DNA from 3 places in the Aneurinibacillus uraniidurans genome. Region 3 is predicted to be linked to each of the others. Evidence: riboswitches for the same ligand, from Rfam matches in the RefSeq annotation. Region 3 holds a riboswitch; each other region holds the start of a gene.
What was found. Region 3 has a riboswitch for cyclic di-GMP ahead of PO771_RS13815 (hypothetical protein). Riboswitches for the same ligand answer to the same signal wherever they lie in the genome.

Region 1 (7,416 bases), 590 kb from region 3:
CGGATACAGCTACTGTTAACGTATAGTCGACGAGCAGTGCGGCACAGGCAATCAGTGCCATCAGCGGATTAAAGTTTTCCTTCGCTACCGCATACGCCCCGCCCCCCCTCGGGTATCCATTAATCACCTGACGATACGAAATAATCAGGGTAAAGAGGAGAATCACAATGATCAATGAAACAGGAAGACTAAACCACCTGGCGGCTACTCCATAAGCAACAAGCGCAATTAAAATCGATTCTGTCCCGTATGCTACCGAGGATAAAGCATCGGATGAAAGGATCGGCAAGGCCATCCATTTCGGCATTCTCTCTTCCTGCAACGCTTCTGTTGACAGCGGGCGGCCGAATAAAAAATGTTTGATTTTCATCCCGTTTTCCACTCCAATTATAATTGATTGTTTTTTCCGCTCTCGAACTCGAGATTAGGCCGACCTTTTATTTATTTCATGTGACTTATTATAAGCAGATTATTTTAAAAAAAACACAATCAAGAATTCAAATCCAAAATCACCAGCCAAGGAAGATTGTATCCGATATTCCTCGTATCAAACAAGCTGTGACAGAAGTTAACGAGCACATAAGAATGATTAAGGAGACAAAAAAATGTGCAGCCCCTTTCAAACAAAGATCGCTGCACATTTTTTATGTTACTTTTAGTTTATAGAGAAGATAACTAAACCCTAGCGTTATAAGTGAAAAGAGTACCGCTATACTCGAAAATGCAAGAACATAGGCATTATATTCTGCAAGTTGAACAATCATCTTATAGCTGTTCACATGTAGAAATCCCGCAATAATATTAAACACAACAAGCAAAGCGAAAATCATGACGAGTCCATTTGCGGAATTTTGGATATCTGCTTTACTTAACGCAATGTGGGAAGAAATACTGATAGCCAGCACAATAAACAGCCAAAACGAAGGAGTCGTCAGGTTATGCAGAGTAAAGAGACTTTTACTTATCACGATCACTGCTTCACCTATCGTTTTTAACACATTGATATCTACCTTCTCTATAGATATATGTTGATGAATTTGAGCTTTAAAAGTAGCATACGATTGCGGCACAAGAAGATACATGCCTACTATTAAAGAAGCAATTCCACTAAATATAGGCCCTAGCCCGATAAAGAAGTTGCCGACTTGCTGATAAACACTGGCTGGATTATATTGATGCTCAACATAGCCAAGCACACCATCTGGACTATTGAGCTGCAACAGCTTTACCTTTGTTACCTTGTGTCCCCATAGGATGCATTGGATCAGATGTCCAATTTCGTGAATCGGGGTACCTATCCAGGCGGTCAGGAGCACTCCTTTTCGTCCCAACGCTCGAACCAAATATGTATTTGAGTATTTTTCCAAATATCCTAAGAGAAAGCCAATAAAAATAAAAACACCTACCAAATAAAGCATTTCTACAAAGCTTATCAGGAGGGTGTTACTAAATGATACTACGATATTCATCGAAATCTCCTTGTCATAATGCCGTGCTGTTTACGTAACCTATGATTTCATTAGCATCCAAACGCATGAATAAAATCCGTCTCTATATCACTAATGCTTTCATACACTGTCTCAAGCCCCATTAATCTCTTCAAAAACATTTTCTGCTTTTCCTGTAATGGTAACTCTTTATACCAGGGTAAATTCTTTTTGCCTCCATCTCTTTGAAAAGAAGAATAAAGCAAGTACAAGAAAAAATCTCCCAGATACGAATAGTCTAGGTCATATCTATATCGATTGTTATCTGCAAATCTTGCCAATCCAAAGTCAATAAGAACTACGTTATAGCCATCTATAAGAACATTAGGTATCCTTATATCCCGATGTACAATACTATTTTCATGTAGGTACTTTATAATATTTATGAGTTTGATGCCAATATTATAAAATTCTTCAGTTGAAAATTCATGATGATCCTTGAAAATCATATCCTTAACCGTAACTCCTGACTTGAGTTCCAGGACAAATCCATAAAAGCTCCCTTGGTTTATTACCCCTAAAAACTCAGGGATTCTTTCATCCCTGAGTTTTGAAAGGATAACCGCCTCGTATATATTCTTGTTTGAATCCTTGATAAACAAGCTTTTTTTGAACTTCTTAATAATAACCTTGCTGCCTGTGTCGGTTTTGGCAAGAAAGCATAACCCATATCGACCTTCGCCAACTATTTTTTCAATCGTATATTCTCCAAGTTTTTTTCCACGATATTTTATTTCACTAAAATAACGCATAGGATCACCTATTCAACTGGTTTCCACATTGAGAACAAAATTTAGAGTTCGGTGGCATTTTTCCTCCACAATTTGAGCAGAACAATTCCACTTTAACCTTTTCTCCACAATTCAAGCAAAATTTTGAGCCAGCCGGGATTTGACTGTTGCACTTGTTGCAATTTAGCGATCCTTGATTTGGAAATGGCTGATTTTGCATAGGTGAATGGTTGTGTTGGTGTCTGTAATGACCATAATGGCCTCTAGAACTGCTTCTTGAACCAATCATATCAAACAAGTTGCCTAAAATTCCTTTTTTCTTGTAGTGACTACTTCCATGATTTCCATATTTATAATGGCTCTTTTTTGAAGAAGATCTTGAGAAAAAGCTCATATTTCCATACCTCCTTATATAATCTATTTATTTTCTATTGTTATCCTACATGTTAACAGCCCTCTAACCCAAATTCCACCACTACCAAATTAAAGCTTTTTTATCTCCTGTAATCTCTATTCGTTCAAAGACTGATTTACTGCTTCAATTGCATGCAGTGCTGTTGTATCAAACACTGGAACTTCCACATCCTCTTGCTTTACCAGTAATCCGATTTCAGTGCAGCCCAAAATAATGCCCTTCGCTCCATTTTCCACTAAACTTCTCATTACCTTCTTGTAACATTCCCTAGATGTCGGTAGGACCTTACCTACGCATAACTCTTCATAAATGATCTTGTTCACAACTTCTCTGTCACTCTCATTTGGCACTATCACTCGTATTCCATTCGACTCCAAGCGTGACCTGTAAAAATCTTGTTCCATCGTGTATTTTGTACCTAGCAAACCTACTGAATCGATTCCTTGCTGTTTAATCGCCACAGCAGTTGCGTCCGCAATATGTAAAATCGGAATGCTGATTTTTTGCTGTATGACATCTATTACCTTATGCATCGTATTGGTGCAAATAATAATAAAGTCTGCTCCCCCTTTTTCCAGAGAATATGCAGCATCACCCAATACTTCTCCAGCCTTGTTCCACTCTCCCATCGACTGATAATGCTCAATTTCAGCAAAATCCACACTATATAACAAGCACTTTGCGGAGTGTAATCCACCTACTCTATTTTTTACTTCTTCATTAATAATCCGATAATATTCAACCGATGATTCCCAACTCATTCCTCCGATAAGACCAATCGTTCTCATGTTACTCCTCCCTCGAATGAAATCTTTAGCATAGAAACTGCTCCCTCTAACTATTCTCCTACTCTGACTATAAAGTATTTATCGTCTTCCTGCATATCACCCTTTCTTCACCGCTCAATTCCACCCTTACTTAAATAATAAACAAATATAGTTAAGGTAAAAATGCCCACAATCCTCATTTCTAGACTATGTGTTCTTATCCATAATCTTAGATTTCCATTTAGTCCCCTTGACACTATTTAATAAGATTTATAATCAAAAATACCTATTCAACCAATCGTTTAGACGCATTATGATAGACTTATAAAAAATAACTAATGTGAAAAGGGCAAATCATCGGGAAACCATGAGACGCAAAGCCAAGGGCCTAAAGCATGACTGTTTTTTAATATGCATGGCAGCCGGTTACCACAAGGACTCATAGTTTTCCTTACCTATGAACCTTGTTTAAGGTTCATTTTTATTTTGTCCCTTTTCATGGAAAGGCAGGGATGCTATCGTGAGAAAACGTTTTTTATCAAAATCTTCGTTTTTAGCATTTTTTCTTCTCGTATTCCAGGTATTTATCTCCATACCAAACGTATTTGCGGAAGGTATCTTACCGCCAAGTAACCTTGCAGTCCAGCTTGTGACACCGAGTGACATTAAACTAACGTGGAGTTCTGTTTATGGGGCAACCGGTTACAACATCTATACTATAACCGATGGTCAGTTAACTCTATCAGGAACAAGCAAAACAACAAGCTACAGTATTAATAACCTCCCTGAAGGAACCTATAGCTATGTTGTATCTACTCTAAGCGCAGAAGGTGAGTCGGGTCCATGCGCCCCTGTACAGGCTGAAATTGTCTATCCAGATATGCAGTCTCCTTCCACTCTCACTTATACGATTCAAAACGGAAACAACATTGTTCTAAACTGGTCCGCCTCCCAGAATGCTCAAAGCTATAATGTCTATCAAATCTCACCGGAAGACCAAAAGACATTACTTACAACTGTAACTGGACGAACCTATACTGTAAGCAATGTTCCTGCCGGAAACTATAAATATGCAGTTTCTGCAGTAAATTCCGCATATGGGGAATCACCACTTTCTGCACCTGTGCAGGTCGAGGTCACTCCCACGACAATGAATGCCCCTCGTAATTTTACGTATACGGTAACGAATGGTAATGATGTTAACCTGCGATGGGATGCTGTTACCTACGCAGACAGCTATAAGGTTTACCAAGTTGTTGATGGGGAAAAGGTGCTAAAAAGCACAATAACCGGTACAACAGTTACGTATACGAACATGCCGGCTGGTGATTACAAATATGAGGTTCACTCATACAGTAATCGTTTCGGCGAATCAACAGAAGGCAGTCAGCTTTCCGTTACAGTTGGAGCAGTTACAATGGCTGCACCAGGCAACTTTACGTACAAGTTACAAAACATTAATGACCTTGTCTTAACCTGGGGAGCCGTACCAAATGCAACCGGCTACAAGGTTTACCAAGTTATTGACGGACAAAAAACATTAAAAAGTACCGTAACCGGCACAACAGTTACATATACAAATATGCCGGCTGGTGATTATGTTTATGAAGTTCACTCGTACAGTGATCGTTTCGGTGAATCAGCAGAAGGCAGTCAGCTTTCCATTACAGTTGGAGCAGTTACAATGGCTGCGCCAGGCAACTTTGCCTATAAAATTCAAAACGGTAATGATATTGTACTAACCTGGAATTCTGTTCCTAATGCAAATAGCTATAAAGTGTATCAAATCGTAAACGGTCAAAAAGTTTTAAAAAGTACAGTGACTAGCACAACAGTTACGTATGCCAGCATGCCAGCTGGTGATTACAAATATGAAGTTTACTCTTTTTCTACTCGTTTTGGTGAATCACAGGAAGGTAGCCAAGTATCCTTCTCTCTTGCTCTGCCTACTATGGAGCCACCGGCAAATCTGCTTCAAACAATAAAAAGTGCTACAGAGTTTAGCCTAAGCTGGGACCCTGCTGCCTATGCAACAAATTATAAAGTCTATCAAATTACAAACGGACAAAAAGTCTTAAAAAGTACCGTAACAGGTACAAGTGTTTCGTATACGAACATGGCACCTGGTGAATACAATTTTGAGATTCATTCCTACTCTTCCCGTTTTGGAGAATCGGTAGAGGGAAGTAAACTAACCGTAACTTTAAATGGCCAAACGATGGAAGCACCAGCAAACCTAACGTACAGTATTAATAACGGCAATGACATTACCCTGAAATGGGCTAGCGTACCTTATGCTACAAGCTATAAAATCTATCAAGTCATTGATGGAGAAAAAGTTTTAAAAAGTACAGTCACAGGTACAAGCGTTACGTATACAAACGTGCCGGCTGGTGATTACAAATATGTTGTTACCTCCATCTCGACCCTTTTGGGTGAATCACCAAGTGGGGCTGAAACTAGCTTCTCCCTGACTTTACCGACGATGGATGCCCCAGGAAACTTTGCATACAAGATTCAAAATGTTAACGATGCTGTATTTACATGGGGAGCTGTTCCTAATGCAAACAGCTATAAACTTTATGAGTTAATTGACGGGCAGAAAGTATTAAAAACGACGGTGACAACTCTTACTACAACACTGCTTAACATTCCTGCCGGCGAACATACTTACGTGATTCATTCTTTCAGCTCTCGTTTCGGCGAATCAGCAGAAGGAAGCCAGGTTTCATTTACCCAGGTCTTCCCTACAATGCAGAAGCCGGATAATCTAACATATACTATCGCGAACGGTAACGATATTAGCTTAAAGTGGAATACTGCCACTTATGCAACTGCTTATAATGTTTACCAAATTATTGATGGACAGCCTGTTTTGAAAAAGACAGTGACAGGTACATCCGTAACATTCACAAATATGCCTGAAGGTGACTATACGTATGAAGTACGCTCATTCAGCAGCCGCTTTGGCGAATCACCAGAGGGAAGCCAGGTTTCCATCAAGCTTACTCAAAATGTAATGCAGGCACCGGGCAACCTGACACAAAGTATTACAAACGGAAATGATATCACTTTAAAATGGAATAGTGTTACTTATGCAACTGCTTATAAGGTTTACCAGGTTATTGATGGACAGCCCGTTCTGAAAAAGACGGTGACGAGTACATCCGTAGCATTCACAAATATGCCTGAAGGCGACTATACGTATGAAGTACACTCATTCAGTGATCGTTTTGGCGAATCATCAGAAGGTGCTAAGCTCTCATTTACGCTGGACTTCCCAACGATGCAGGCACCGGGCAATCTGACGCAGAGTATTACAAATGGAAATGACATCACCTTAAAATGGAACGGTGCTACTTACGCAACTGCTTACAAAGTGTACCAAATTGTTGATGGACAGCCCGTTCTGAAAAAGACGGTAACGAGTACAAGCGTAACCTTTACCGACATGCCTCAAGGCGATTATACGTATGAAGTACACTCATTCAGTGATCGTTTTGGCGAATCACCAGCAGCCGGTACCCTGAGCTTTACACTTACATGGCCTGTAGTGCAACCACCAGTGCTGCAATCATCTTTGTTCAATGCAAACAATATGACATTCACCTGGAAGGCAGTTACTTGGGCGAATGAATACCGTCTTTACAAGGTAACAGGTGATAGCAAACAACTGCTTTATAAAGGAACAGCGCTTACTAACACGGTTTACAATTTAGCAGAAGGCAATCATTCTTTCCAGGTAACTGCATACAGCACACGCTTTGGTGAATCTGCGCCTTCTAATCTTATTACCGAGAAAATTGTTTACCCGATTATGCAAGCACCTACAGCTAGCATAAAGCTGCTAAGTTCAACAGAAGCTTTAATTTCATGGAACTTTATCACCTATGCAAACGGCTATAATGTGTATGAAATTATTGACGGTAAACCGGTACAATTAACTAAAAATCTAAACAATCTATCGTATAAGCTTTCTAACCTTACGTATGCAGACCATGAATACTATGTTACCT
Region 2 (7,416 bases), 420 kb from region 3:
TTTCCAGACTGCGTACGACCAACCAAATTACCTACACGATAAATCGTCGCAGCAACACCTTGCTGCATTGCCGCCCGTACAATGTTCTCTGCCTGCAGCTTACTATTGGAGTACTCATTTTCTAATACCACATCATATGTGAAATCACCATGTTTCACAAAGTCATCCCATTGCCCGCTCATCGCCAGGTCTTCCGGTACACTTACCGTTGAGATGTGATGAAAATGAGCACCTTGCTTATGACGAATCATGTCAAGTAAGAGCGCTGTCCCTCTTACATTTATTTTTTCAAAATGGGCGGAGTCTCCGAAATGACGAACATCCGCTGCACAATGAATAATCGCATCCAGCTTATCAGACAACTCAGCGCGCACCTCAGAAGATAGACCAAGATCAGACTCACTTAGATCTCCTTCGACCATTACGATCCTATGCTGGAAGTCTTCTGTCTGAATATCTGGAAAATAAAAGTTCATCGTATCAAGCAGACGCTGACTAGGTGAAACGCCCCCGGAAACACGAATCAGACAATAAACGGTCGCTTTCGTTTCCTGCAACAGCTCATGGATGATGTGGGCGCCAAGATAACCGGTTCCTCCCGTTACAAGTACATTCTGTGCTTCCTTCCACGCCCGATTCTTTGCCGCTTTTACCGCAGGAGGTTCTGTTAACTCCTTAATCTGGCGCTCTTCATTAGACAATGCCTGTGTCGGTGCTAACTCTTTTGCTTGCTCCACATATTCTGCTAATGCCGCAATCGTACGATAGCGGAAAAAATCCTGGATCTTCAAGAAAGGAAACGTAGGCTTGAGCAAGACAAGAATGCTGATGATTTTTAATGAATGACCGCCGCTTTCAAAGAAGTCATCCGTAACCCCGATTTCCTCTACACCAAGCACTTTTTCCCATGCTTTGGCGATACATATCTCTGTCTCACTTTTCGGCTTTTCCCGATTTCCTTGTGTTAGGACAATCTTATCTTCTCTGCTCACTAATAGCTTCCGATCAATCTTACCCGTCGGAGAAATCGGCAGATTCTCCAGGAAAATAAACTGTTCCGGAATCATATACCCTGGCAGCAATTGAGCCAGAAATAATCGTATGTCCTTTTCATTCAACGGATGCATACTACCTGTACTGTAGTACGTTACCAGTCGTTTATTCCCGTCTTCTTCTACCTTTGCTACAACCGCTACATGTTCAACATCGGCTTGCTTAGCAAATGCATCTTCAATTTCATCGATTTCAATTCGGTGACCGCGAATTTTCACCTGATTGTCCTTACGTCCCACATACTCGATATTACCGTCAGCTAACAAACGGACAATATCTCCCGACTTATATAAATACTCTCCTGAAGTATCAGAGAATAGATGCGGTACAAAAGCATCCGCTGTTTTATCGGGCTTATTCAAGTATTCCTTAGCTAAGCCTACTCCACCGATATACAGCTCACCCGGTACATGAATTGGACATAACTGCCCATGTGGATCTACCACGTACGTTTCATAATTGTCATACGGCTTTCCAATCGGAATATATACTTGATCGGATGGAACTTCTTCTTCGACAAGATAAATCGTAGTCCCTACCGTACACTCTGTTGGTCCGTATGCATTAAAAATCTTACTAGAAAGTCCAAAACGGCGCTGCCATAGACGTACGGTTTCACCAGTTAGTGCTTCACCTGCTACAATGATTCTCTTAATTGTTTGCAGTTTAGGAATGCTTTCCTCTTCTAGATAAGCGGCAATTTGTTTAAAGAAGGCGGTCGGCAAGGCCAACGCTCCTGTTGCCTGTACCCTCTCGGCAGCATTCGCAAATTCTTCAATGGCCATCCGCTCCACATTCGCAAGCAAATGCAAACGCGCCCCCCAAAGCAATGCAGAAAATGTCTCGGCAATCGAGGCATCAAAGCTATAAGAAGCAAATTGCAGAAAAACATCCTCTGGCATACATTCATACGGTCCCCGCAAATATACGAGCAAATTGACGGCACCTCTATGAAGAATAACCGTTCCTTTCGGGTTCCCTGTCGAACCAGACGTATAAATCACATAAGCAGGATCTTCTGCCGCTGGATAGGTAGAAAAATGAATCGCGTCATACGGAATCAACGATGCATCATCCACATACAGTACCTGAGCAGCATGCTCGGTCGAACGAATACATTCCTCCAGGGTACTTGTATATGCTGGTTTCGTGACGATAAAAGCAGCCCGACTATCCCCAAGCATATACTCGATACGGGCAAGTGGATATTCCGGATCAATCGGGACATAAACACCACCCGCTTTCATAATTCCTAATAGGCCTACTACAGTTTCAAGACTCCGTTCCATGAACAGAGCGACAAAGTCTCCTGTTTTCAGCCCATGATCGCATAGCATTTGCGCAACCTGATTCGATTTGTTGTGCAGCTCTTCGTACGTAAGCTGTCCTTTCTCCGAGGAGAGGGCAATACGAGACGGAAATTTCGTCGCCGCTTCGATAAACAAAGCCGGAAGCGTCTTGTCTGCTGGAAATGCTCTTTTTGTATCATTCAGTGTCTGATACAGTTCCCGTTCTACCTGACTCAAAATCGTACATTTACGGAAATGAGCATCCGGTTGAGTTACCAGTGTTTCTAAAATTATTTGATATTGTTCAATAAAACGATGGATCGATTCCAACTTATATGCTGCAGCATGAAACTGTACTTCTACATCACACTCATTTGAATGTACATCCACATTCCAGATCATTGGTACCGATTGTTCATTGCACGCGGCATCCCTTGTCGTAAAGATGGCCGGATACTGAATCGGTGTAGCCGTATGGAGGAAAAGGCGATGTTCAAGCGCTTCCCCTACTCGCATTTTTACTTCCTGTAACAGCTGCTCGAATGTCTCGATTCCCGCAAGAGAAATACGGAGAGGAAGAATGTTTATGTCTTCCCCCTCATAAACAGCAGGAATACCCACAATCAGGTCTTCCTCATACGTAAGCCGATACATCCAAGTAATATAGGCAGACAGCAGCATCGCTTCTATTTCGTTGTCACTCGCTTGGCATACATGATGTACCTTCTGTAGCCACGGTCCTTGTATCGAAACCTTCACCGATTCTTTTTCCGCATCGTATAACGAAAATCGCGAGAAATCGGCTGGTATTTGAATAATAGGCAGCGGCTCAGCCAATCGATCAAGCCAGTACCGTTCGGTAGTTTTTTCTTTTGTATACTCTTCCATTACACTATCACCCTTTTATTAGTTTCTATCTTTGGCTGCTATTCGTGTAATTACAGATGGAAACGTTCAATCGTCTCTTTCAGCTCACAGACTACTTCATCTAATTCTTCTGTTTCCTTGGCAATCTCTTGCATCGATGCCAACTGTCTTGTCGACGATGAAGAAACAGCAGAAGCATTACCTGCAAACTCTTGGGAAACGCCTGCCACTGATTCCATCGATGCTGTTACTTGTTGTGAACTAGCTGCCATTTCCTCAGACGTAGCCGATACTTCCTGAATTTGTGCATTAATACTGTGAACTGCTTCTAAAATATAGGCAAAAGCTTGTCCTGCCTTTTCAACGACTTCCATTCCTACATTTACTTCCCTAACCGTATGATCCATCGATGAAATAGAATGAGTCGTACTTCCTTGAATTTCCTGTACAAGATTTGCGATTTGCTGGGCGGATTGCGTGGACTGCTCCGCTAATTTCCTCACTTCATCAGCTACAACCGCAAATCCCTTCCCATGCTCACCCGCACGTGCTGCTTCAATTGCCGCATTAAGTGCTAATAAGTTCGTTTGAGAAGAAATCTCGGTAATAATGTCTACAATTTTACTAATTTCCTGCGAGTGCTCTCCTAATGATCTCACATCAGAAACAGATTGATTGACCGAAAGACTAATGCTTTTCATCTGTTCGATTACTTTCTTCGTGATGATGTTTCCTTCTTCTGCTTCTGAAGCCATTGTATTCGAGACTTCAGAGATGCTGCCCGAGGTGAGCGCTACATGCTGAACTCCGTCTGCCAACTCCTGCGTAGCCTGTGAGCTGGCCATGATGCTCCCAACCTGCATCTCCGTACCGCTGGCAATTTCCTGAATCGCTGCCGAAACTTGCTGATTCTCTTGCACAGTATTTTTAATTTCGGATGATAGTCTTGTTGATAAATGAGAAATGCGGGACGAAACATCCGTTACGTTATGAATAATCCCCCGCAGATTTTTGAGCATCGCATAAAAGCTTTTTCCTAATTCACCAATCTCATCGTTACTTTTTATTTCCTCAATTTCAATATTCAAATTCCCCTCCGCAATCATATGTGCTTTTTCGGACAGGGATTGAATCGGTGCCATCATACGTCTGATGATAAAATAAATAAGCAATCCACTAACAATGATAAAGAACAGCATCATGTACAAAATTGTACTGGCTTCTTTCCATGCTTTTTGATTGACTTCCGCTACATTATAATCAACCACATAAAGCGCAATAACATTGTTGTTTTCATCTACAATCGGCGCAAGCCCTGTTTTGTATTGACCGTACTGATCGCCATATACATCTGTAGCTTGAATTTTCTTCTGTTCAAACGACGTTTTCATCAGAGCAAGCAAATCCGGTGAGAGGCCTACTTCGTTCAGGTTCTGATTATATGGTACATCTGCTTTTCTTAGACTTGAACTCATTGCAACATTAAAAAACTGTCCATTCTTATAGGAGGCAATAAATAAGTTGGCAATAATTTTAGAATTGCCCATGATTTCATCCATCTTTTTTGTCATTTGCAGTGCATCCGGGTTTTTATCATTCGGCTGCGCAACGATGGATCGTACTTGATCCTGATTTACTTCTTCTGCCAGAATAGCTGCTGCATCATTCAACTGCTTGCTCATACTATTCAAGTTACTATTTTTAATCATAGAATATGCAGCTATACTACTAAAAACTCCAAAAGCAACTAAGATAGCAAGAGCCGCAATAATAATTTTCATACTTGCCGAACTTCTAATCTTCCTCACTCATAACCCCTCCAGATCATCATCTTTCCTTATCCCCTGCAACACCTATAGTTCAACCCACCAAGTCAGCAAATTCTGTATATTCCCCCTTCAACAAAAAAACAACCCCTAATAAAACGAATGCACAAAGCAAGCAGGGGTTGTTTCGAATGCAACCTGGCAGCCGTAGTCAGAAAGACCGTAGGCCCATAGCTTTGCGTCCCATCTTTTCAGAAGGTTTGCCAACATTTACATATTATATATGTCACGTATGTTTAAATAACAACGAGGAAAATTTTACACTTTTCCTCAAATTTTTTCAATAACAATCTACTAAATAGTACTTTTTTATCACCAAAGAGAGCAATTCAGAGATATTGAAAGCATTTCCATGCGAAAATCGTAAAAATTAAATATAGAAAAAGATTTTATCCTATTATAAAGTTAGCATTTTACCGTAATAAAGGGTACAATTTAGATAGTTGAGTATTAATTCTAGGAGGATTCATACATGAAACGATTTACAGCCCTACTTTTTGTATTTGCAATGATGTTATCCGTCATTGCCGGATGCTCTAGTACTAGCAACAATAAAAAAGAATTAGTCATCGGTGTGGATGATCAGTTTGCTCCGATGGGATTTCGAGATGATAAAAACCAACTCGTTGGATTTGACATTGATTATGCACGTGCAGCCGGCAAAAAGATGGGATACAACGTTGTATTCCAGCCAATCGATTGGTCAGCAAAAGAATCCGAGCTGGCTAGCGGTCGCATTGATTTAATCTGGAATGGATATACCATTACGGATGAACGGAAACAAAAAGTATTATTTACAAAACCATATCTGAAAAATTCACAAGTGATCGTTATCCCGGCGGCATCACCTATTAAAACTCTAAACGATCTTGCAGGTAAAAAGATCGGGCTGCAATCGATGTCTTCAGCAGCAGATGCGTTAAATGCAAATCCAATCAAAGCAAAAGTCGGTAACGTATCCGAGTACAAAGATAATGTGTTAGCATTAAGTGATTTGAAAATCGGTCGCGTCGATGCACTTGTTATGGACGAAGTAGTTGCCCGCTATTATATGTCGAAAGAAAACAATACATTTAAATTACTTCCTGAATCATTAGCGCCAGAAGAGTACGGAGTCGGTGTTAAGAAAGGCAATGAAAAATTGTTGAATCAGCTGCAAAAAGCACTCGATGACATGAACAAAGACGGCTCAGCAGCCGAAATCTCTAAAAAATGGTTTGGCGAAGATAAGGTATTGAAATAACATACGAACATATGAGAAAGAAACCCGGATTTCTTCAACGATCCGGGTTTCTCAATTAGGAGTATCGATAAATGAGCATGGATTATATACTAACGACTACCCTTTCAATGCTAGAAGGCGCACAAATGACGATTTTGTTATTTCTAATCGCCATTGTTGTGTCCATTCCACTCGGATTTATTTTAACGATGATGGCAAATAGCAAGCTTAAGCCGCTTGCCTGGTTTGCCCATGGCTATATTTATGTCATGCGTGGAACCCCATTATTATTACAGCTGCTATTTATTTGTTTTGGTCTGCCTCTCATTCCGGTTGTTGGCGACTATCTGATCATGGATCGGTTTGTCGCGGCTTGTGTCGGCTTTATTTTGAACTACGCTGCCTACTTTGCAGAAATCTTCCGCGGTGGTCTGCTAGCGATTGACAAAGGACAATATGAAGCTTCACAAGTGTTAGGATTAAACAGATGGCAAACCATAACAAAGGTTATTTTACCGCAAATGTTCCGTGTTGCACTTCCTGCGGTTTCAAATGAGTCGATTACACTCATTAAAGATACGGCATTGTTATATGCCGTTGCCGTTCCTGAATTGCTTCATTTTGCGCAAACGGCTGTAAACCGCGACTTTACGATTGTTCCATTTTTTATTGCAGGTATCATGTACTTGCTGATGACGCTCGTATTGACACTGCTGTTTAAACTACTTGAAAAAAAGTTCAAATTTGAATAAAAGGATTGGCACCCAATGGATATGATTCAAGTTTCAAATCTAAAAAAATCGTTTGGACACGTGGATGTACTAAAAAAGATTACGTTTTCGATCCAGAAAAACGAAGTTGTCGCGGTTATCGGTCCCTCAGGCTCAGGAAAAAGTACGATGCTTCGCAGCCTGGTCGACCTAGAGCATGTCGATGGCGGGAGCGTTTGTGTGCAAGGGGACTATCTCGTTAAAGATGGAACGTATGCGAACAGCAAGGATATAAAGAAAGTCACATCGAAAATGGGCATGGTGTTTCAGCATTTTAACCTCTTCCCCCATCTAACCGTAAAAGAAAACCTGGAACTGGCACCTAAGCATGTAAAGAAAGAGCCAGCTGCAGAGATCAGTAAGCGCAGTCGTGAGTTGTTAGACAAAGT
Region 3 (7,416 bases):
TATGAAAAAAAGAATTCTGTTATATATAGGCATTGCGATTACAGCTATACTCCTTTGTTTTACTGGAGCAGTCTATTTTGGTATACATGCCGTATACCTCACCATTATGCTTACGTTAGTTGTTCTATTGGCGATTCTTGTCTTCAAGATGCAGGCACAAAACAAAATGTTAGGTGAGAAAAACCACCAGCTAGCAGAGATTGACCGCATGAAAACAGAATTTCTGGCAAATGTATCGCATGAACTTCGAACCCCGCTCACGGTTATTATGGGGTATTCTGAGCTTTTGTTAGAGAGGATGGCTGCAGATGAAAGTGCGGCGGTGAATCGCAAATTTGTGGAGACTGTATACCGTAAGTCAGAAGATTTGCTGAGCCTGATTAATGATTTGATTGAGCTCTCCCGCATTGAATCCGGGCGAATTGAAATGAGGCTGGTCCAATTTTCACTTGCTGACGTAGTGGATGAAACAGTTGAAGAATTGGCGACTAATGCTATGAAAAAGCAGCATGCTGTTAAGGTCATGAATAATGACCCCGAGCTTCTCATCAAAGCCGACCGGGGGAAAATTAAACAGATTATCGCAAATCTCGTGCATAACGCTATCAAATATACGCCGAATGGCGGCCAGATTTTAATTCGCACGTATGCTAATGGTAATAATAGCTGCATCGAGGTGGAGGATAACGGGATCGGGATGTCGGAAGAGCAAATCCGTCAGCTCTATCAGCCGTTCAAGCAGGCTAATTCCTCTTATAACAAAAAGTATGAAGGTTTCGGCCTCGGACTGGCCATTACAAAAAGTTTGGTTCAATATCATCGCGGTACGATTTCCGTATGTAGTCAGCCTGAAGAAGGATCCCGGTTTACAGTAGAGTTACCAGTGGAAACCTTTTTACAGGGTGTGCATAAAGTTGTAAAAGGAAAAGGAAAGGATGATGAGAATGGCTAAGTTATCTCACGAGCAAATTGCCCTGAATCTGTCGAAAATCCCGGGTTGGACATTAGAAGACAGCGGTTCGATTATGCGCCGTATCCGTTTCTCTCATTTTGGCGAGGCACTTGCGTTCGTTAACCAAGTTGGCCGATTTGCAGAAGATGCAAATCATCATCCTGATATCGACATCCGGCGTGATCAGGTTACACTGCGGCTATTTACACATGATAAGAGTGGACTTACGGGGAAGGATTTTGCACTTGCGCAAAAAATCAACCAGATCACATCCAGTGCTACGAAAGCAATCTAATACAATGATAAAAAAACCGGCTGCTATTTTTATGCGGCCGGTTTTTTTGTGTAGTTTTGTATAGTGAAGGGGAGATTTGGCATAAGTTGCCTGGTTTTTTCATATAAAAGTAGGGAGAAAAGGGGCGGATGATAAAAGGAGCTGACGAAAGGATGTGGGTACGCAACATTGTCTGGTTTATCTTGCTAATGGGTATTGTGATGTTTAGTCTGTTGCTTTTTTTGTTAGTTACCAGCCCGACTGCTGGATATAAAAGTGATGAACAAGTAGTAAATAAGGAGGCGAGAGCAGGCGGAGCGGAAGAGCATAATCCAAAAGAGGAGGGGGCTTTACAGCCTGCGGTAGTGGAAGAAAAGCCTGTCTCTAAAGTAGAGACAGGCTCGGGGGGAACTCCTTCAACGGGCAGCCATGAAGCAGGCACAGCCCCTGCAACACCGTCTTCTGCCAAGCAGGAAACAACACACGGGGAACCGAAACAGGAATCGCCGCCTACATTGCATACAGACGGCGATTCCTCCATTTCCCCTGGCTATTTATTTGGCATCGGAAGCGGATATTTTGCGCTTCTCTGCACGTTTATTCCGTATGGATTGTTTATGCTTAGCGGACGCCTGCAGCGGTCACGCCTTCAGGCACTTCCGTTCTTTATGCTACTTTCTATCGCCGTGGTTGCCCTTCATGGTGGCATTATGCTTCGGGTTATACAAGAGTGGGATCGCCATCTTGTAGCAGGTATTGGAGCCTTTGTTTGTTTGCTTATTTTTTATATGCGAGCAAGTCTGTATACGCCAGGTGTGTATAGACGAAACAATCCATTTGTGCTGCTTGTTGTAGCGATTCTTCTATTTGTCATTATTCATGCGCTTGGGTGAGACGAGTCTACTGCTTACGCAATTCTTTTTTTAGAATTTTACCAGCTGCGTTTTTCGGTAGCTGCTCGGTGATCTCCACGAAGCGCGGCATTTTGTATGTGGCTAACTGCGGTTTCAGGAAATCCAGCACGGTCCTACGGTCGAGAGTTTCGCCAGGCTTTGGTACGATGAAAGCTTTGACGACTTCTCCTTTGACCGGATCGGGAATGCCGATAACTGCGGCTTCGAGAACAGCGGGATGTTTATAGAGTACTTCTTCAATTTCACGTGGATAGACGTTTAGACCACGTGTAATAATCAGATCCTTTTTTCGGTCCACGATAAATACATATCCATCACGATCGATGAAGCCAATATCTCCTGTATGGAGCCAGCCATCCACGATCGTATTTGCTGTTGCTTCTGGCATATTCAGGTAGCCCTGCATGACATTTAGTCCACGTACGAGAATCTCGCCCACCTGGTCCGTTTCCAGGCTGTTTCCCTGCTCATCAGCAATACGTACTTCTACACCGGTAAGAGGGAGTCCGACAGAGCCAGGCTTTTTCTCGCCGTGTAACGGGTTGAAGCATACAACTGGAGACGCTTCTGTTAGTCCATAGCCTTCCATGAGTGGGATATTGTACTGGTGATTAAATACATTCAAAATTTCAACCGGCAGTGGTGCACCGCCAGAAACGGCTACCCGCAGAGAAGGGAAGCTGGCTTTGCCTTCTTTTAGTGCCTGGGCGAGAACGACAAACATAGCCGGTACGCCGCAAAATACTGATATATGACGCGAAATCAAAGAGTGCATGATCTCCTTTGGATGGAACGCTTCATGAATGACAATAGCAGAACCTGCGTAAAGCGGAAGCAGAACGGATGTGGTAAAGCCGAAGGAGTGGAACATCGGCAATACACACATAAAGACATCTTGCGCTGTCAGGTCGAGAACATCTGTGCAGGCTACGGTGTCGGCGATTATGTTTTCATGGCTGAGCATGGCACCTTTTGGCTTACCTGTTGTACCTGATGTATACAGAAGCGTAGCGATTGCTTTAGGGTTGATTTCCGGAAGTTCAATTGTAGCTGTTGCATGTGTGCGAGTGGATAATGCTTCATCGATCACAAGCACCTCTTGTAATCCGAATTGTGCCTGAAGCTGTTCGGCTGAGACAGATAATTTACCAAGAATTTTTTCGTGAATGAACAACGCTTTAGCACCGGAATCGTGCAGAATGTATGTAAGCTCGTCTATGGTCAGCGTCAAATTTAGCGGGACCACAATTGCCCCAAGGCGGGTAATTGCAAGATAGCTATAAATGAACTCAGGTGTGTTATAGCAGCTTAATGCTACTACGTCACCTGCACGAATACCAGATGCATGCAGGCAGGAAGCATATTTTTCAACGGTTGTGCGAAGTTCTCCGTATGTAATCGTCTGATCGTGATAGATAAGGGCCGTGTTTTCTGGTTTAGAATGAGTAAGATAAAAATTACCGAAATGAAGCCCGTTTATTTTTTCATGTAGCAACGTAGCATTCCTCCTTTACGATACTAGTAAGTATACTATCTCTAATGTAGGCATGTAAAATTTCCTCTTTTTTCTTACAAGGAAAAAAGGTAAAATAAGAAAAAGATCAGAACGGAAGGAGCATCAGACATGGAAGTGGGGTCTTCGCAATGGTTGCTAGACAGTACACTCGTGAAGGTAGCGAATAAAAATCCACAGATGGCACAGCAGCTGCAAGAGCAGATGGTTGGACAGACAGATTTTGCTGATGTGCTGGCAGCAGCTGTTAAAGATCAGGGGGCAGGGCTTGTGATGAACCCAGATCAATCCGATCAGTCTCAAGCATTGTTGACTGCACTTATTGCTTCATATGGTTCAATGTCGGGAACAGGAGCAGTAACACCGACTGATACATATAAAGCACAACCACGTGCACTGACAGAAGTTCCTGCTGTAACTCCAGCAGCACCTAGTGCTAGCAGTGCCTATAAGAAAGCCTCGGCAGCTTTGACTTCGAGTCGGGCTGATATTGAACAGGCTATTGTAGCTGCTGCTAAAAAACACGGGGTATCCGAAACGTTGATTCGGGCGGTCATTAAGCAGGAGAGTGATTTCAATCCAACGGTTCGTTCGCGTGCTGGAGCGATGGGGTTGATGCAGCTTATGCCGGAGAACGTGCGTGAACTTGGCATAAGCAATCCGTATGATGTGGCGGAGAATATAGATGGTGGAACGCGTCACTTAAAAGAAATGCTTGATCGGTATGATGGGAATGTGACACTTGCGCTGGCTGGATACAATGCAGGACCAGGTAATGTGAAGAAGTATGGTGGAGTGCCGCCGTTTAAAGAAACACAAAATTATGTTCGTAAAATTACGGCGATGTTGTAAAAGCATCGCCTTCTTTTATGCTATATTTGTGAAACATAACTCTTGAATGCATGACTTATGTCTGATAATATTGAGATTGCTTATAAAGGTTTTTATTGGAATACTGTATGATATTACTAAAAATAGAAGCGATGAAAGGCAATCTGTATGTGGGCACTTAGATTGTCCGGAGCGAGTAGTGCAACCGGCTGTGTGGAATATTCAGCCGGTTTTTATTTTTTTGAGAGGTGAGCACATGGAGCAATTCGTGAATTCGAAAACAGCTAGTACGCTATTTGGAGATTATTTCACGAATAATGAAAGTCTGCTACAGGATATATGTATCATCAAAGAAGAAGCGGGAGATGTTTCTTATTCGTTTTTGGTAGAGGGTGGCGGCAAGCAAGCCGAGATTTTTTTTGCATGGGCAAGAGCGGCTGAGGAATTGAAGGAAAAGATAGCGGTATGGCGACAGCAGGAAAACCATCCGCTCTTTATCGTATATTTGCTTCCGGAACAGGATGGAGAAGAAGCGGAAGAGGAAGAAATATGGGGAGAGTATGGTCAGGTTAATGAGTGGGAGAGGTTCTGGAATGTGATCAGACAGATACAACATACATCAACAAGACGGTTCACGATGTTTTCAATTTTGCTAAATCAGCACGAAGAAACGTTTCTTCCACAAAACCGACTGGTTCTGTACGGGTAATAGACAAAATAGTAAAACGATTACTAAAGAAGGAAAAGGCGAATACCTTTTCCTTCTTTCAAAGACGAGCCAGATGTTCAGTTGTTTCATCATCTGCTGCATTTACCATATGATGAGCGACTTGTGTTAGGCGCTCATACATATACGTCCGCGCATGCCCTTCCATCCCGATTTCATCCATTGCCTCTTGCATAAGCAAAAGCCAGCGTTCCGCTCGCTTCGGTGTAACTTGAAACGGCATATGCCGCGCTCTAAGCATCGGGTGGCCGTATTCATTGCTATATAAGGCCTCTCCGCCAAGGAATTGCGTCAGAAACATGAACTGCTTTTGTTCGGTAAGTGCCAAATCCTTTGGGAAGATGGGACTGAGTAGAGGGTCTCGTGCTACGCGTGCATAAAAAGCGGCTACCAGACGGCGCAGGGTTTCCTCTCCTCCAAGCAGTTCATAGGGGCTTTGTTGCATCATACGATTATTACCTCCAGCTACAAACAAGAATGTATGTATTATATCGTATCTATACAAAAAAATCGCCCTTCCGTGAACGGGAAGGGCCAATACAGTGGAGTGGTCACAACAGTAAGAGACCTACTAGCTTGTCATAATAGCATGCTAATAGGATGACTTGTTTTTATTATGCCATAACCAAGCAGTGAATTTTGTCAAAATAAGAAGATGGATTTACCTGTTTTCGCTTCTAATTTTGTCGAATGTGACAAAGATGTGAATAAAAATGTATATGTCCGTAACTGTATGGTACAGTAAATAAAGGATGCTGAACAGATCGGAGGAGAATACGTATGGATAAGCAGGCTCTTGTATACCCGATTGTATCACTTTCAGATGAGGCATTACGTGTGCTGCTTTCTCTGCTGGAAAAAGCGAGCGTGCTCGAATTGCTTGCTGGAAAAATCAGCAGTACGCTTGAAAAAGAAGCGGCACGGATGAGTGGCCTGCCGCGAAATGAGCTTTTGTTCAAAACGCTTATTCGATTTAATGAAATGGTTCATAACCGTTCTATTTCCTATAGTAATCGGGATGACTTGATTGATAATATGAAAGAGATTACAGAGGCCGCTCTTGCAACTGTAGTGCGTACAGAAAAAGAATTTGCAGGCGAGACGCTTTTGGATCTATTTGTATATGAAGGGGATAAGGTGGAGGAAATTCGCCATCGTAATTCTGACATACCGAAGGAACTAGTGCCCGTGCCGCGTATTGTCGCATTGTACGTACAGGAGTTGATGGACAAGCAGGGGAGTTTACCAGCATTATCGAATCAGCGTCTGCGGGAAAAATTACTTCCTTTTCTCCTCTATTGTCTCTTCCTCTGGGCTGAAAAAATAGAAGAAGCAGAGGCAGATGAACGACTGCTTTGTTTTTTGCAGTACTGGCAGGAGAAAAAAGGCATTTACGATCACCTCTGTGTAAAATATGAAGAGCATGCATATGCGATTGAACTGGAAGAGCGACTTTTAGAGCAAAAAAATTCCAATATGAAAGTGTTGCAAAAGCAGCTGGATCAGATTGTGGAGGAGAAGGATAGCATTCGTGAAGCACTTGGCCAGCGCTTGCCGTATGATATTCACAAAATGAGCGGGATATTTGAAGGGAAAGCAGGTGTCATGTTACAACGCGTGCATGAACTGATTGCTAGACAGGAGCAAGTTGTTGCTACGGAAGCGAGAGAAGGTCTTTTACGCAGCCTGTGGCATAAAATCGATACAAGCATTAGTGAAGCACAGACCGAGCGTGAAATTAAACGATTATCGGTCAAAATCATTGATGAGATGGTAGCACTAAAAAAAGATATTACACTTCTACCGGTTTATTATATGGATCGTGTGAAGCAGATTCATGATTGTGATGCCAAAATTCAGGAAATCCGCCGCTGGCGCTATCAGTTGGAGCAGGAAACAGAGGCACATAAAGATACGATTCAACATCATGAGGCGCACCGCGCCACGCTTAATCAACAGATCAAACAGTGGCAAAAAGAATGGATGTTTGTATAAGGAATCCGCCGGCTTAAATCGGCGGATTTTTTATGCTCGTCCGTAATTCCAGTCATAAAAGAATACAGGACAAGAATACATATGTAAGGAAGTGAGGGAACGGGGAGGGGTGGCGGTGGTAAAAAAAATTGGGAAACAGTTTTTTTTCTATATGTTGATCGTTGCTATACTGTATTTAGGATTTGGGAAATATGAGCAATATAATAACAG

Region 1: linked by a shared signal. The riboswitch ahead of PO771_RS16825 (OmpL47-type beta-barrel domain-containing protein) and the one ahead of PO771_RS13815 (hypothetical protein) in region 3 are both predicted to bind cyclic di-GMP.
Region 2: linked by a shared signal. The riboswitch ahead of PO771_RS11735 (methyl-accepting chemotaxis protein) and the one ahead of PO771_RS13815 (hypothetical protein) in region 3 are both predicted to bind cyclic di-GMP.

The regions. Positions count from the first base shown of each region.
Region 1 covers NZ_CP116902.1:3,360,817-3,368,232, forward strand. Annotated here, with positions in the region: gene PO771_RS16805 (APC family permease) at 1-370, opposite strand, end outside; gene PO771_RS16810 (hypothetical protein) at 645-1,469, opposite strand; gene PO771_RS16815 (protein kinase family protein) at 1,520-2,239, opposite strand; gene PO771_RS19490 (zinc ribbon domain-containing protein) at 2,244-2,612, opposite strand; gene PO771_RS16820 (aspartate/glutamate racemase family protein) at 2,729-3,421, opposite strand; cyclic di-GMP riboswitch class I at 3,739-3,834, shown strand; gene PO771_RS16825 (OmpL47-type beta-barrel domain-containing protein) at 3,921-7,416, shown strand, end outside.
Region 2 covers NZ_CP116902.1:2,348,392-2,355,807, forward strand. Annotated here, with positions in the region: gene PO771_RS11730 (non-ribosomal peptide synthetase family protein) at 1-3,230, opposite strand, end outside; gene PO771_RS11735 (methyl-accepting chemotaxis protein) at 3,281-5,017, opposite strand; cyclic di-GMP riboswitch class I at 5,165-5,250, opposite strand; gene PO771_RS11740 (amino acid ABC transporter substrate-binding protein) at 5,508-6,278, shown strand; gene PO771_RS11745 (amino acid ABC transporter permease) at 6,350-7,009, shown strand; gene PO771_RS11750 (amino acid ABC transporter ATP-binding protein) at 7,025-7,416, shown strand, end outside.
Region 3 covers NZ_CP116902.1:2,767,911-2,775,326, reverse strand. Annotated here, with positions in the region: gene PO771_RS13845 (response regulator) at 1-5, shown strand, start outside; gene PO771_RS13840 (sensor histidine kinase) at 2-952, shown strand; gene PO771_RS13835 (4a-hydroxytetrahydrobiopterin dehydratase) at 945-1,247, shown strand; gene PO771_RS13830 (hypothetical protein) at 1,400-2,119, shown strand; gene PO771_RS13825 (long-chain-fatty-acid--CoA ligase) at 2,127-3,635, opposite strand; gene PO771_RS13820 (lytic transglycosylase domain-containing protein) at 3,765-4,505, shown strand; cyclic di-GMP riboswitch class II at 4,621-4,704, shown strand; gene PO771_RS13815 (hypothetical protein) at 4,741-5,193, shown strand; gene PO771_RS13810 (globin domain-containing protein) at 5,252-5,656, opposite strand; gene PO771_RS13805 (hypothetical protein) at 5,992-7,206, shown strand; gene PO771_RS13800 (hypothetical protein) at 7,322-7,416, shown strand, end outside.